Regions from separate parts of the Enterobacter bugandensis genome, predicted to be linked through region 2. Evidence: predicted binding sites of a transcription regulator. Region 2 holds the regulator's gene; each other region holds the start of a gene.
What was found. Region 2 encodes sigma-54, which starts transcription at its own class of promoters, with help from an activator protein. Its sites were predicted from a motif close to GTTGGCACANNTTTCGCTNT; they were not measured.

Region 1 (4,718 bases), 460 kb from region 2:
CGCAAAATCACCGCCGCACCGGTGGTGGACGAGCACGGCAGGCTGTGCGGCGCTATCAACCTGCAGGACTTCTACCAGGCCGGGATTATTTAACCCTTCAGCCCAAGACGCTTCGCCAGCCGGTGCAGGTTGGCGACGTCCATCTCCAGCGCCCGCGCGCACGCCGCCCAGCTGCGGTTATTCTGCTCCAGCGCGCGGGTAATCATCTGACGCTGAAACTCTTCCGTCGCTTCGCGCAGGTTTTCGATTGCGCTCTCAGGCACAGCAGGCTTCACGGTCGGGGCATTTTCCTCATGCAGCGCAAAATGGCGCGCATGAATCACCACTTCATCCCCCGAGCGCGTCGCCCTCGCCAGCACCACCGCGCGGTGAATCGCATGCTCCAGCTCGCGCACGTTGCCCGGCCAGCCGTAGCTGAGCAGATGCGCTCTCGCCCCCGGGCTAAGCACCACGCGGGACAGCCCCATTTTGAGACGGCACTGTTCGCAGAAATAACCCGCCAGCAGCACCACGTCGTCTCCGCGCTCACGCAGCGGCGGCACGGACAGCGGGAACACGCTCAGCCGATGGAACAGGTCGGCTCGGAACTGCCCGGCCAGCACCGCTTCGCGCAGATCCCGGTTGGTCGCAGCAAGGACACGCACGTCCACCCGCAGGCTGCGGTCATCCCCCACGCGCTGGATGTCGCCGTACTGCAATACGCGCAGCAGCTTGGCCTGAAGTGAAAGGGAAAGCTCGCCAATCTCATCAAGAAACAGCGTGCCGTTATCGGCCATTTCAAACTTGCCGCTGCGGTTGCTGATGGCCCCGGTAAACGCCCCTTTGACGTGACCGAACAGCTCGCTCTCCGCCACGCTTTCCGGCAGCGCGGCGCAGTTGAGGTACACCAGCGGGTTGACCGCGCGCGGCGAAGCTTCATGGATGGACTTCGCCACCAGCTCCTTACCGGTACCGGTCTCTCCGAAGATCAGCACGTTCAGATCGGACGCGGCAACAATCTCAATCTCTTTTTTGAGCTGCGCCATGCCGGGCGAAAGGCCGATCATCTCCGTATGCGCCACCGGCTCAAACGCCGCCGGGCTGCCGGGAAGAATATTCTGGCTCTCCAGCTGCTCTATCAGCAGGGCATTGTTCAGCGCCCCGGCGGCCAGCGCCGCAATCAGGCGCAGTTCTTCGTCGCTGAAGGTGTCGAACTGATCCGGCGACATGCCGTCGAGGGTTAATGCGCCAATCAGATTCTGCCCGGCGAACAGCGGCAGGCCAATACAGGCGTGCACCTTCAGGCTCTCCTGCCCCGGAATCAGGCCGTCGTACGGATCGGGCAGATCGCTGTCTGCCGGGAAACGCACCACGTCGCCCGCGCGGGCGATGGTTTCCAGACGCGGGTGGCCCTCCAGCGTAAAGCGCCGCCCGAGTACGTCCTTCGCCAGGCCGTCGATAGCCAGCGGAATAAACTGCCGCCCTTCGTAACGCAGCAGCGCCGACGCATCGCAATCCAGCACGTGGCGCAGCGTGGAGATCAGGCGCTGAAAGCGGTCCTGATGGCCGATACCGGTTTGCAGTTCTATGGCGATCTTCGCCAGCACGTCTACGGAAAAACTCATGCCTGCCTCACTGTCATTTTGACAATGCATAATGTCATATTGACTCTTTTTAGGATAGTCATAATGACTACTCATTATGGGGCATTAAATCACAACTTATTGAATATTAATAATTTAAAAAGTTGGCACGCAACTTGATATAAGCAAACCATCTTATTTAAAAACGCTGTATTAAGTTGAGGTTGCTATGTCTATTCTGGTTAAAAATAACATTCATTGGGTGGGTCAACGTGACTGGGAAGTGCGCGATTTCCACGGGACGGAATACAAAACGCTGCGCGGCAGCAGCTACAACAGCTATCTCATCCGCGAAGGTAAAAACGTCCTGATCGATACCGTCGATCACAAATTCAGCCGTGAGTTCGTGCAGAACCTGCGCGGTGAAATCGACCTGAATGACATCGACTACATCATCATCAACCATGCGGAAGAGGACCACGCCGGGGCGCTGACCGAGCTGATGTCCCACATTCCGGATACCCCAATCTACTGCACCACCAACGCCATTGATTCAATTAACGGCCACCACCACCATCCGGAGTGGAACTTCCACACCGTAAAAACCGGCGACACGCTGGATATCGGCAACGGCAAGCAGCTGATCTTCGTCGAAACCCCGATGCTGCACTGGCCGGACAGCATGATGACCTACATGACCGACGACGCGGTGCTGTTCAGCAACGACGCCTTCGGCCAGCACTACTGCGACGAACGCCTGTTCAATGACGAAGTGGATCAGACCGAGCTGTTCGAACAGTGCCAGCGCTACTACGCCAATATCCTGACCCCGTTCAGCCGTCTGGTGACCCCTAAAATTACCGAGATCCTCGGCTTCAACCTGCCGGTGGACATGATTGCGACCTCCCACGGCGTGGTGTGGCGTGAAAACCCCACCCAGATCGTCGAGCTGTACCTGAAGTGGGCCGCGGATTACCAGGAAGACCGCATCACTATCTTCTACGACACCATGTCCAACAACACCCGCATGATGGCGGACGCGATTGCCCAGGGGATCAATGAAGTTGACCCGAACGTGGCGGTGAAAATCTTCAACGTGGCGCGCAGCGATAAGAACGAGGTATTGACCAACGTCTTCCGCTCCAAAGGCGTGCTGGTGGGTACCTCCACCATGAATAACGTGATGATGCCGAAGATTGCCGGCCTGGTGGAAGAGATGACCGGCCTGCGCTTTCGTAACAAACGCGCCAGCGCCTTTGGCTCTCACGGCTGGAGCGGCGGCGCGGTAGACCGTCTTTCTACCCGTTTACAGGATGCGGGTTTTGAGATGTCCATGAGCCTGAAGGCGAAATGGCGTCCGGATATCGACGCGCTGGAAATCTGCCGCCAGCATGGCCGCGACATCGCCCGTCAGTGGGCGCTCGCCCCGCTTCCTGAAGTCACCGCAAAACCTGCGGAACAGCCACAAACCTGTTCTGCAGCAGCCAGCACCGATCTCGGTCCGCGCATGCAGTGCAGCGTCTGCCAGTGGATCTACGATCCTGAGCTGGGCGAACCGCTGCAGGATGTAGCCCCGGGCACGCCGTGGAGCGAGGTGCCGGACAACTTCCTCTGCCCGGAATGCTCCCTCGGCAAAGACGTGTTTGATGAACTGGCAACGGAGGCAAAATGAGCAACGGCATCGTTATCATCGGCTCGGGCTTTGCTGCCCGCCAACTGGTGAAAAATATCCGCAAACAGGATGCAAACGTGCCGTTGACGCTGATCGCCGCCGACAGCATGGACGAGTACAACAAGCCTGATTTAAGCCACGTCATTAGCCAGAATCAGCGCGCCGATGACCTCACCCGCCAGACGGCGGGGGAGTTCGCGGAGCAGTTCAACCTGCGTCTGTTTCCGTACACCTGGGTCACCGATATCGATGCTGACGCCCACGTGGTAAAAGCGAAAGAGAAAACCTGGCAGTACGACAGGCTGGTGCTGGCGACCGGGGCATCTGCGTTTGTGCCGCCGGTTGAAGGCCGCGAGCTGATGATTACCCTCAACAGCCAGCAGGAGTATCAGGCCAGCGAAACCCGGCTACGCGATGCCGCCAGAGTGATGATCGTCGGCGGCGGGCTGATCGGCACCGAGTTGGCGATGGACTTCTGTCGGGCGGGAAAATCCGTGACCCTGGTTGACCACGCGGCGAGCATTCTGTCGGCGCTGATGCCGGCAGAAGTAAGCAGTCGCTTACAGCATCGTCTGACTGATATGGGCGTGCATCTGCTGCTGAAATCGCAGCTACAAAGCCTGAGCAAAACCGAAGGCGGTATCCGTGCCACGCTCGACCGCAGCCGCAGCGTAGAAGTGGATGCGGTGGTTGCCGCGACGGGCCTGCGCCCGGAAACCGCGCTGGCGCATCGTGCAGGGGCTGAAATCAACCGCGGCGTGAAGGTAAATAGCTACCTGCAAACCACGCGGCCGGATATTTATGCCCTGGGCGACTGCGCGGAAATTAACGGCCAGGTGCTGCCCTTCCTGCAACCGATACAATTAAGCGCCATGTATCTGGCAAAAAACCTGCTCGGCGGCAGCGCGCCGCTGAAATTACCCGCCATGCTGGTAAAGGTCAAAACGCCGGAATTGCCGCTGCATCTTGCAGGTGAAACGCAGCGTCAGGATCTGAACTGGCAAATTACCCTCGAACCGCAGGGAATGGTGGCGCGCGGCACCGATGCAGACGGTCAGATGCGCGCCTTTGTCGTCAGCGAAGACCGGATGAAGGAGGCTTTCGCGCTGCTGAAATCGCTACCTGCTTAACCCTCGTATTGCCGGGTGGCGCTCCGCTTACCCGGCCTACATGCAGACCCGCGCAAGCGTAGCGCCGCCGGGTAAAACAGGGTGGGGAGTTCAGGAGCGCACCACCAGCGCGTCGTAGCCGCGCCAGCGATAGTTGGCCATGGAGATGAGCCAGCAGGCAACGAACAGCCCGACAACCACAAACCCGGCGTTGCCCAGGTTGTCATTTACCGCGCCGATCAGATCCCAGATGCCGCCGCTGAGGGCAAATTTATCCATCAGCAGGCCCAGCGCTTCCAGCCCGCCGATAAACAGCGCCACCACCACGGAGGTGCCGGTGATGGTCATGTTGTAGTAGAGCTTGCGCTGCGGTTT
Region 2 (4,718 bases):
CTGACCCTGGGAATGGAAACGGTCTGGAGCAAAAAGCGTATTCTGACCGTTTACCTTAATATCGCCGAGTTCGGCGACGGGGTATTTGGTGTCGAAGCTGCATCACAACGCTATTTTAATAAACCTGCCAGCAGGCTGAGCATGTCGGAGGCGGCGCTGCTCGCGGCTGTTCTGCCTAATCCTGTCCGCTTCAAGGCCAGCGCCCCGTCAGGGTACGTGCGAAGCCGTCAGGCGTGGATCATGCGCCAGATGCGCCAGCTGGGTGGGGAAGGGTTTATGGAGAGAAATGCGTTAATGTAGGGCGGGTAAGCGCAGCGCCACCCGCCAGAATAATAGCAGGCCTAATCTTCGTCGAACCCGGCGTTAAACAGCGCAACTACCGCTGCCAGAGCTTCCTCTTCCTGAGGACCGGTGGCTTCAACCTCAATCTGACGCCCTTTGGCGGAGTCCAGCATCAGCAGCGCAATCACGCTGTTGGCTTCCGCTTCGGTGCCTTCGTCATTACGCAGCAGCACTTCTGCATCGAAACCCTGCATCAGCTCAAACAGCTTCATCGCCGGGCGTGCATGCATGCCCAGCTTATTGGTGATCTCAACGGTTTGTTTTACGGTCATGTTTTACGTTTTTCCAGCGTGCGATGACGGGACTGAACGTTCTTACCGCGCGAGCGGAAATAGTCGGCCAGCTGTTCGGCGATGTAGACCGAACGATGTTTACCGCCGGTACAGCCAATCGCCACTGTCAGGTAGCTACGATTGTTTGTCTCCAGCATAGGTAACCATAGCTCAAGGTAGCTTCGCGTCTGGTAGATAAAATTGTGAACTTCTGTGTGTCGGTCGAGGAACGCCGCCACGGGCTTATCCAGACCGGTCATTGGACGCAGTTTAGGATCCCAGTGCGGGTTCGGCAGGAAGCGCACGTCGAAAACATAGTCCGCATCAATCGGAATACCGTGCTTAAAGCCGAAGGATTCGAACACCATCGTCAGCTCGCGCTCGCGTTTGCCCAGCAGCCGGGTTCGCAGCATTTCCGCCAGCTCGTGAACGGACATCTCTGAGGTGTCGACAATCAGATCGGCACGAGAGCGCAGCGGCTCAAGCAGATCGCTCTCTTCGTCGATGGCGCTCTCCAGCGAGAGATTCTTGCTGGAAAGCGGATGCAGACGACGGGTGTCGCTGTAGCGGCGGATCAGGGTATTGCGGTCGGCGTCAAGGAACAGCAGCTGAGGCGAGAACGCGTCAGGCAGGTTACTCATTGCCTGTTCGAAGATCTCTGGCGATTCCGGCATGTTACGAACGTCGATACTGACGGCGGCGGAGGTTTGTCTCTCCGCTAACGTGCGTGCCAAATCGGGCAATAACACGACCGGCAGGTTATCGACGCAGTAAAAACCCATGTCTTCCAGCGCGCGCAGAGCAACGGATTTCCCCGACCCTGAACGACCGCTGACAATCATCAGCACCATGTTCCGTTTCTCCTCAGGACAACAGATGTGAAGGCCATCACCTGGTTATGCGTCATCCTGATTGCCTTCTGCTTCAGTGATAATTTGATAAAGCTCTTCATCACTTTGGGCTGAGCGCAGTCGACGGCAGATGGTTTTATCCGCCAGACGTTTAGCAACCAGCGAAAGCGTATGCAGGTGGGTCTTGGTCTGGTCGGCAGGCACCAACAGCGCGAAGAGGAGATCGACGGGCTGGTTATCAATGGCGTCAAAAGCGATTGGCGTTTCCAGCTGCACAAACACACCGACGGCACGCAGGGTGTCCTCTTCCAGCTTGCCGTGCGGGATCGCGATGCCGTTGCCGATACCGGTACTGCCCATCTTTTCACGGGTCAGAATGGCTTCGAACACCACCTGCGGCGGCAGGCCCAGCTGTTTTGCAGCCAATTCACTGATGATCTCCAGCGCACGTTTTTTGCTCTGGCAGTGAACGGCACTGCGGGTACATTCCTGGTTAAGGACATTGCTCAGTTGAAGAGCGGAATCGTTGTTCATCATAATTTCACCTAAGCGCTAACTGTACAAATGGCCCGTTGTGTTTCACAACAGGCCGTCCTGCACCCGTTAACTGCCCGGACAATTAGTGTTGTTTCAGTTTATCTTTATGTTTATTGAGCTGTCGCGCAAGCTTGTCAATCAAGCCGTCGATAGCCGCGTACATGTCTTGCCCTTCCGCACTGGCATGGAGTTCACCCCCGTTTACATGCAGGGTTGCATCCGAGATATGAGTCACTTTCTCCACTTTTAACACAACGTAGACCTGATTGATCCTTTCGAAATACTGCTCGAGTTTCGCGAACTTAGCGTTCACGAAGTCACGTAAAGCCTCAGTAATCTCGACGTTATGTCCTGTGATATTGAGCTGCATAGTGTCTTCCTTATCGGTTGTGTCAGACCAGCTGTTTACGCTGGTTAGACGGCGGAATGGATAAAGACTCTCGATACTTCGCAACAGTACGACGTGCCACCATAATACCCTGATCGGACAGCATGGTGGTCAACTTACTGTCACTTAGTGGCTTCGCGGGATTCTCCGCGGCGATCAACTTCTTCACCAGGGCGCGAATCGCCGTTGAGGAGGCTTCGCCGCCACCCTCGGTGTTCACGTGGCTGGAGAAGAAATACTTAAGCTCAAAAATACCGCGCGGACTGTGCAGATACTTCTGCGTAGTAACGCGGGAAATAGTGGATTCATGCATCTCGACGGCCTGGGCGATATCCGCCAGCACCATCGGTTTCATATACTCTTCGCCCTGCTCAAAGAAGGCCTGCTGCTGTTCGACGATGCAGCGGCTCACGCGAAGCAGGGTATCATTCCGGCTCTCAAGGCTCTTGATCAACCATCGCGCTTCCTGAAGATTGCTGCGAATATATTGATTGTCGGAGTCGTTGCGCGCGCTGGTACACATGGAGGCGTACTGCTGGTTGATTTGCAGGCGAGGGATGCTATCAGAGTTCAGTTCAACGACCCAGCGGTCATTGTGTTTTCTGACCAGCACGTCCGGGATAACGTACTCGGGTTCGCTGGTCTGGATCGACTGACCGGGACGCGGATCGAGGGACTGAATCAGATTTACCGCCTCTTTCAGCACCTCTTCCTTCAGGCGCGTGACGCGCATCAGGGTGCGGAAATCGTGGTTAGCCAGAAGATCCAGATGATCGCTGATGATTAAGCGTGCCTCGTCGAGCCACGGCGTCTCTTTGCTGAACTGAGAAAGCTGGATCAGCAGACAGTCGCGCAGGTCCTTCGCGGCCACCCCGACCGGATCGAAGCGCTGAATGCGTTTCAGTACCGCTTCAATCTCCTCAATCTCAATCTCTTCATCGCCCATGCTTTCCAGAATGTCGTCCAGCGTGACGGTCAAATAACCGGTGTCATCAACGGCGTCGACAATCGACGTGGCAATAGCGCGGTCGGTATCGGAGAAGGGGGTAAGCTCTACCTGCCACATCAGGTAATCCTGCAGCGACTGGGTGGTTTCGCCCTGGTAGACCGGTAGCTCGTCGTCCTGGTAGTCTGCACGCGTGCCGGAAGGGGTCCCGGCGGTATAGATTTCATCCCAGCTGGCATCCAGCGGAAGCTCGTCCGGCATCTCTTTTTGTTCGAGTGCATCCGCGGTGTCGAGCGCTTCTGTGTCCTGTGACTGCTGGGTATCTACCTCGTCATGAAGATCGGCTTGCTCCAGCAGGGGATTGCTGTCCAGCGCCTGCTGGAGCTCCTGCTGGAGTTCTAAGGTGGACAGTTGCAACAGACGAATTGCCTGCTGTAACTGCGGCGTCATCGCCAGCTGTTGGCTGAGCCTTAATTGCAAACCTTGCTTCATGTTCAGAGCATTTTTCTCCGGTTCGGCGTTACGTTACCTCTACCCTATCAGAGTCTGAAGTCTTCCCCAAGATAGACGCGCTTAACATGATCGTCTTCGAGGATCTGCTGCGGCGTACCGTGAGCGATCAGATTGCCCTGGCTCACGATATACGCGCGTTCACATACCGCCAGCGTTTCACGAACGTTGTGGTCGGTGATCAGCACGCCAAGTCCGCTGTCACGCAGATGCTCGATAATGCGTTTAATGTCGATAACGGAGATCGGGTCAACGCCCGCAAACGGTTCATCCAGAAGGATAAACTTCGGATTGGCGGCCAGCGCGCGCGCAATCTCAACACGACGGCGTTCCCCCCCGGACAAGGCCTGGCCCAGGCTGTCGCGCAGGTGTTCGATATGAAACTCTTCCATCAGCTCGTTGGCGCGATCCTGACGCTGTTCGTTGGTCAGGTCGTCGCGAATTTGCAGGACTGCCATCAGGTTATCAAAGACGCTCAGACGACGGAAAATAGAGGCTTCCTGCGGCAGATAGCCGATGCCACGGCGCGCGCGCGCGTGCAGCGGCAGCAGGCTGATATCTTCATCGTCAATAATAATGTTGCCGGCATCGCGCGGCACAATACCCACCACCATGTAGAAGGTGGTGGTTTTACCCGCACCGTTCGGGCCAAGCAGGCCCACAATTTCGCCGGAGTTGACGGTCAGACTGACATCTTCTACGACACGGCGGCCCTTATAGGCCTTCGCGAGATTTTTTGCAGTTAATGTTGCCATAGCGAATTAGTTACTCTTCTTCTGTGCCGGGGCCTGGCCCTTGCCTTTGTCCTGCAGCTGCGACGGAACCAGCACAGTGGTTACGCGTTTGCCTTTCTCGCTGGAGGCCTGCATTTT
Region 3 (4,718 bases), 3.0 Mb from region 2:
ATCGCGGGTAATGGTGTGCGGCCTGATGCCCTCACCCTGACCCTCTCCCATGGGAGAGGTAATAAACATTAAAAACGGCAACCGAAGTTGCCGTTTTGCTTTTTATTAGGCGTTATACGCATTCTCGCCGTGGCTGTTGACGTCCAGACCTTCGCGCTCCTGCTCTTCCGGTACGCGCAGCCCAACGGTCATATCCGCCAGCTTATAGCCGATGAAGGCGACAACGGCAGACCACACCACGGTGATAGCGATACTTTCCAGCTGCACCAGCACCTGATGAACCATGGTGACACCTTCTGCGTAGCCCACGCCACCCAGTGATTTCGCGGCGAAGATGCCGGTCATGATACAGCCGACGATGCCGCACACGCCGTGGACGCCGAACACATCGCAAGGGTCATCCACGCGCAGCACGCGTTTCAGTGCGGTGACGCCCCACAGACCTGCCAGACCCGCGACCAGTCCCACCAGCAGCGCACCACCGACACCCACATAGCCACACGCCGGGGTGATACCGACCAGACCGGCAATCGCCCCTGAACAGGCACCCAGCAGGGAAGGTTTACCGCGTACCGCCCACTCGCCGAATACCCAGGAGAGAATTGCACCCGCCGTCGCCACAACGGTGTTCACGAAGGCCAGCGCGGCGATTTCGTTCGCGGCACTTGCGGAGCCGGCGTTGAAGCCGAACCAGCCAAAGTAGAGGATAGCCGTACCGGTAAACACCATCGGCAGGTTATGCGGTTTGAACGCCTCTTTACCGAAGCCCACGCGTTTGCCAATCAAGTATGCGCCCACCAGGCCCGCTACCGCGGCGTTGATATGGACAACGGTACCGCCCGCAAAGTCCAGCGCGCCGTGCGTTGCCAGCAGACCACCGCCCCAGACCATGTGCGCAATCGGCACATAGGAGAGGGTCAGCCAGACCACCACGAAGATCAGAACGGCAGAGAAACGGATGCGCTCCGCCAGCGCCCCCACAATCAGCCCGACGGTAATGCAGGCGAACGAGCCCTGGAACGCGACGTGGATGTACTGGTAGAAGCTGCCCATCAGCGCGGTCAGCTCAATATTTTTCAGCATTACCCAGTCGAAGTTACCAAAGAAGGCGTTGCCGGTACCGAAGGCCAGCGAGTAACCGTAAACCACCCACAGCACGCAGACCAGCGCGAACGTCACGGCAACCTGCGTCAGCATGGAGAGAACGTTTTTGCCGCGGATCAGGCCGCCGTAGAACAGCGCAATGCCCGGGATAGACATGAACAGCACCAGCGCGGTGCTGATCATCATAAAGGCGTTATCGGCTTTGTCTGCCACGGCAGGAGCAGCCAGCGCCAGGCCCGGCAGCAGTGCCAGCGAACCCAGACCCGTTTTAAGTGTTGCTATCTTCATTTTCTCGATCCCTATCACTGTGTGCCAGGCGTTATTTACAGTGCCGCTTCGTCAGATTCGCCGGTACGAATGCGAATGACGCGCTGCAGTTCGGCAACGAAAATTTTGCCGTCGCCAATTTTGCCGGTGTAGGCCGCTTTGCTAATCACATCAATCACTTCTTCAAGCTGATCGTCAGCAATCGCGACATCAATTTTTACTTTTGGCAGAAAGTTAACGCTGTATTCCGCCCCGCGATAAAGCTCGGCATGACCCTTCTGACGACCAAAGCCTTTCACTTCGGTGACAGTCAGTCCCTGAATACCCATTGAGGACAATGCTTCACGCACGTCTTCCAGTTTGAATGGTTTGATTACCACCGTAACCAGCTTCATAGATCCCCTCCAGTCAGAATTCGGTAATGGCCGCAGCTCACGCAGAAGGTATTGCAAGGGGTGTGCCAGAAATGAAATCGAGGGAGAAAAGCGGTGCGACGAGCGTTATGCCGTCTTCCTTTATGAACCGGCGAAAAAAAAACGCACCATGTCGGTGCACGGTGCGTTTCAGTATTGCACCAACAGGAATGACTGTTAGCGCGTTGCTTTGTTTTGGTGCATCAGGCGCTGAGGGACTCTTCCTCGCGCACGCTGGCCGCGAGCTCTTCGCCCGCCAGCTGAAGCTGATACATCTGCCAGTAGCGCCCTTTGGCTTCCAGCAGTTCACGGTGCGTCCCGCGCTCCACGGCTTGTCCGCGATGCAGCACCAGAATGGTATCGGCATCGACAATGGTGGAAAGGCGATGGGCAATCACCACCAGCGTCGTATGGTCGCGTACCGCAGCCAGCGCCTGCTGGATGGCCTGCTCGGTGCCGGAGTCAATGCTGGCCGTCGCTTCATCCAGAATCAGCACCTGCGGGGTTTCAATAAGCACCCGCGCCAGCGCGAGAAGCTGCTTTTGCCCAACGGAGAGGTTGTTTCCCTGCTCGCCCAGCCGGGTATTAATCCCGTCGCTAAACCCGCGCGCAAGGTCTGCCAGCTGCACTTTTTCCAGCACCTCCCATACCTGCTCCTGAGAGTAGTCTCGCCCCAGGGTCACGTTGGCGTAGAAGGTATCGGCCAGGACGACCGGATCCTGCTGCACCATCGCGACGCCTTTACGCAACACGTTGTGGCTGAGAGACGCGAGCGGGCGTCCGTCGAGGCGGATTTCGCCTTGCGTGACCGGGTAGTAGCCCATCAACAGGCTGGCGAGCGTGCTCTTGCCGCTGCCCGTATGTCCCACCAGCGCCACGAAACCGCGCGACGGGACATCCAGCGTAATGTCCTGCAACACCAGCCGGTCTTCGCGATAGGCAAACGAGACGTTATCAAAGGCAATGGCGCCGCTTTGCAGAGGTCGCTCGTCACGACCGTAGGCCTGACGCGGCCTGTCCATCAGCTCAAACACGCGCTCGCCGGCGACGACCGCCTGCTGCAGCATCGATTGCTGGGTCGTGAGCTCGATCAGCGGCTCGTTAAGGCGCCCCAGATAGCTAATAAAAGCGTACAGCACGCCCACTTCAATCGTACCGCTTGAGCTCAGGCCAAAGAGCATCAGTAAACCGCAAAGCACCAGCGCAGAGAAAAGGCTGAGCAGCGGACGCAGCAGGAAGCCGTCGAGGCGCAGCGTCTGCATACGCGCCATATAGTGCGATCGGCTGGCTTCGCCCATCCGCTCGCCAAAGCGCGCCTGCTGGCGGAACTGCTGGATGACGCTCATGCCGTTAATCACTTCATTGAAGCCATCGTTAATGTCGGCCAGATAGGCGCGCACCCGACGCACGATTGGCGTGCTGTAGCGCTGGTAGATGATCATCACGATCAGCACCGCCGGGAAGATGGTAATCGCCACCAGCGCCATGCGCCAGTCGAGGCTGAACATCGCCACCAGCATCGCGCCGATCAGCGCCGCGCTGCGTAACACCGTCGCGACCACGGTGACGTACAGGTCGCGGATCACTTCGGTATCGTTGGTCACGCGCGAAATCACCTGCCCGACCGGCTGGATATCAAACTCGCTGAGCGGCTGGCGAAGCGCCGCGTCCATGACATCCGTGCGCAGCTGCTGAACCACGCCCACGGCGGCACGATTAAACAGCAGCGACTGCGCATAGTGCAGCCCTGCCGCCGCCAGCTGCAACCCAACGTAGGCCACGCCTAAGCCCGCCACCAGCCCCAGCGGCAGGTAGCTTTTGGCGACCATATTGTCGATGAAGTAGCTGATGAGCAGCGGCCCGCTCACCTCAGCAATCGCCGCTATCCAGAGTAAAAGCACGGCCACGGAGAGCGGTTTGCGCCACGGCGAGCCGTAGGCCAGCAGACGTTTGAGCGTCGGCCACATCGTTCCGAGCTTACGCATTGGTGGCCTCCTGATCCTGTTCCGGCGCATCGTCCAGCGCCGCCTCAAGCTGTTGATAGCGGTACATATCGCGATACCAGCCCGGTTGCTCGGCAAGCGTTTCATGCTGCCCGCGCTGGGCAATGTGTCCGTGCTGTAAGACCAGAATTTCGCTGGCCTCGGTGAGCGCTGACAAACGGTGGGCGCTGATAATTACCGTGCGTCCGTCTCCCCACTGGCGCAGGTTATGCAGAATCTGATGCTCGGTACGACCATCCACGGCGGAGAGCGCATCATCCAGAATGAGGATTTCAGCATTCAACAGCAGCGCGCGGGCAATCGAGATTCGCTGTTTCTGCCCGCCGGACAGCATGACGCCACGTTCCCCGACTTCCGTTTCGTAGCCCTGCGGCAGACGCAAAATATCGTCATGTACGCTGGCTAAGCGCGCCACATGTTCGATCTCTTCCTGCGTCGCCGACGGGTGACCAAGCGCAATGTTATTCGCCACGGTGTCCGAAAATAAAAACGGCGTCTGGCTGACTACCGCCAGTCGGCCACGCCACTCGTCCAGCAGCAGGTTCGCCAGGGGGATATCATGGAAACGGATATCGCCCTCGGTGACGTCAAAGTGGCGCTGAAGCAGAGAGAGCACGGTACTTTTTCCGGACCCCGTCGGGCCGCAGATGCCCAGCATCTGGCCCGGCCGCAGCGTAAAGCTAACGTTCTCCAGCACCGGATGTTCCGTTTGCGGATAGACAAATTTGCGAACGTCGACGTTCATAACGCCGCGCCCTTCCGGCACCGCTTCGCTGCCGTCATTGACAACCGGCGCTTCGGCCAGCATGGCGCGGATGCGGCTGTAGGCGGCGCTGCCGCGCTCTACGATGTTAAACATCCAGGCCAGCGCCAGCATCGGCCAGATCATCAGCCCCAGATACATCGCAAAGCTGGTCAATTGCCCCAGGGT

Region 1: the regulator sigma-54 is predicted to act here: its motif matches at 1,726-1,745, upstream of norV (anaerobic nitric oxide reductase flavorubredoxin).
Region 3: the regulator sigma-54 is predicted to act here: its motif matches at 1,817-1,836, upstream of glnK (P-II family nitrogen regulator).

What each region holds. Positions count from the first base shown of each region.
Region 1 is NZ_LT992502.1:3,711,000-3,715,717, forward strand. Features, by position in the region: gene gutQ (arabinose-5-phosphate isomerase GutQ) at 1-93, shown strand, start outside; gene norR (nitric oxide reductase transcriptional regulator NorR) at 90-1,604, opposite strand; gene norV (anaerobic nitric oxide reductase flavorubredoxin) at 1,792-3,234, shown strand; gene norW (NADH:flavorubredoxin reductase NorW) at 3,231-4,364, shown strand; gene DG357_RS17915 (HoxN/HupN/NixA family nickel/cobalt transporter) at 4,455-4,718, opposite strand, start outside.
Region 2 is NZ_LT992502.1:4,170,177-4,174,894, reverse strand. Features, by position in the region: gene mtgA (monofunctional biosynthetic peptidoglycan transglycosylase) at 1-300, shown strand, start outside; gene npr (PTS phosphocarrier protein NPr) at 342-614, opposite strand; gene rapZ (RNase adapter RapZ) at 611-1,465, opposite strand; gene ptsN (PTS IIA-like nitrogen regulatory protein PtsN) at 1,511-2,002, opposite strand; gene hpf (ribosome hibernation promoting factor) at 2,085-2,372, opposite strand; gene rpoN (RNA polymerase factor sigma-54) at 2,395-3,828, opposite strand; gene lptB (LPS export ABC transporter ATP-binding protein) at 3,876-4,601, opposite strand; gene lptA (lipopolysaccharide ABC transporter substrate-binding protein LptA) at 4,608-4,718, opposite strand, start outside.
Region 3 is NZ_LT992502.1:1,122,569-1,127,286, reverse strand. Features, by position in the region: gene tesB (acyl-CoA thioesterase II) at 1-11, shown strand, start outside; gene amtB (ammonium transporter AmtB) at 106-1,392, opposite strand; gene glnK (P-II family nitrogen regulator) at 1,428-1,766, opposite strand; gene DG357_RS05375 (SmdB family multidrug efflux ABC transporter permease/ATP-binding protein) at 1,988-3,769, opposite strand; gene DG357_RS05370 (SmdA family multidrug ABC transporter permease/ATP-binding protein) at 3,762-4,718, opposite strand, start outside.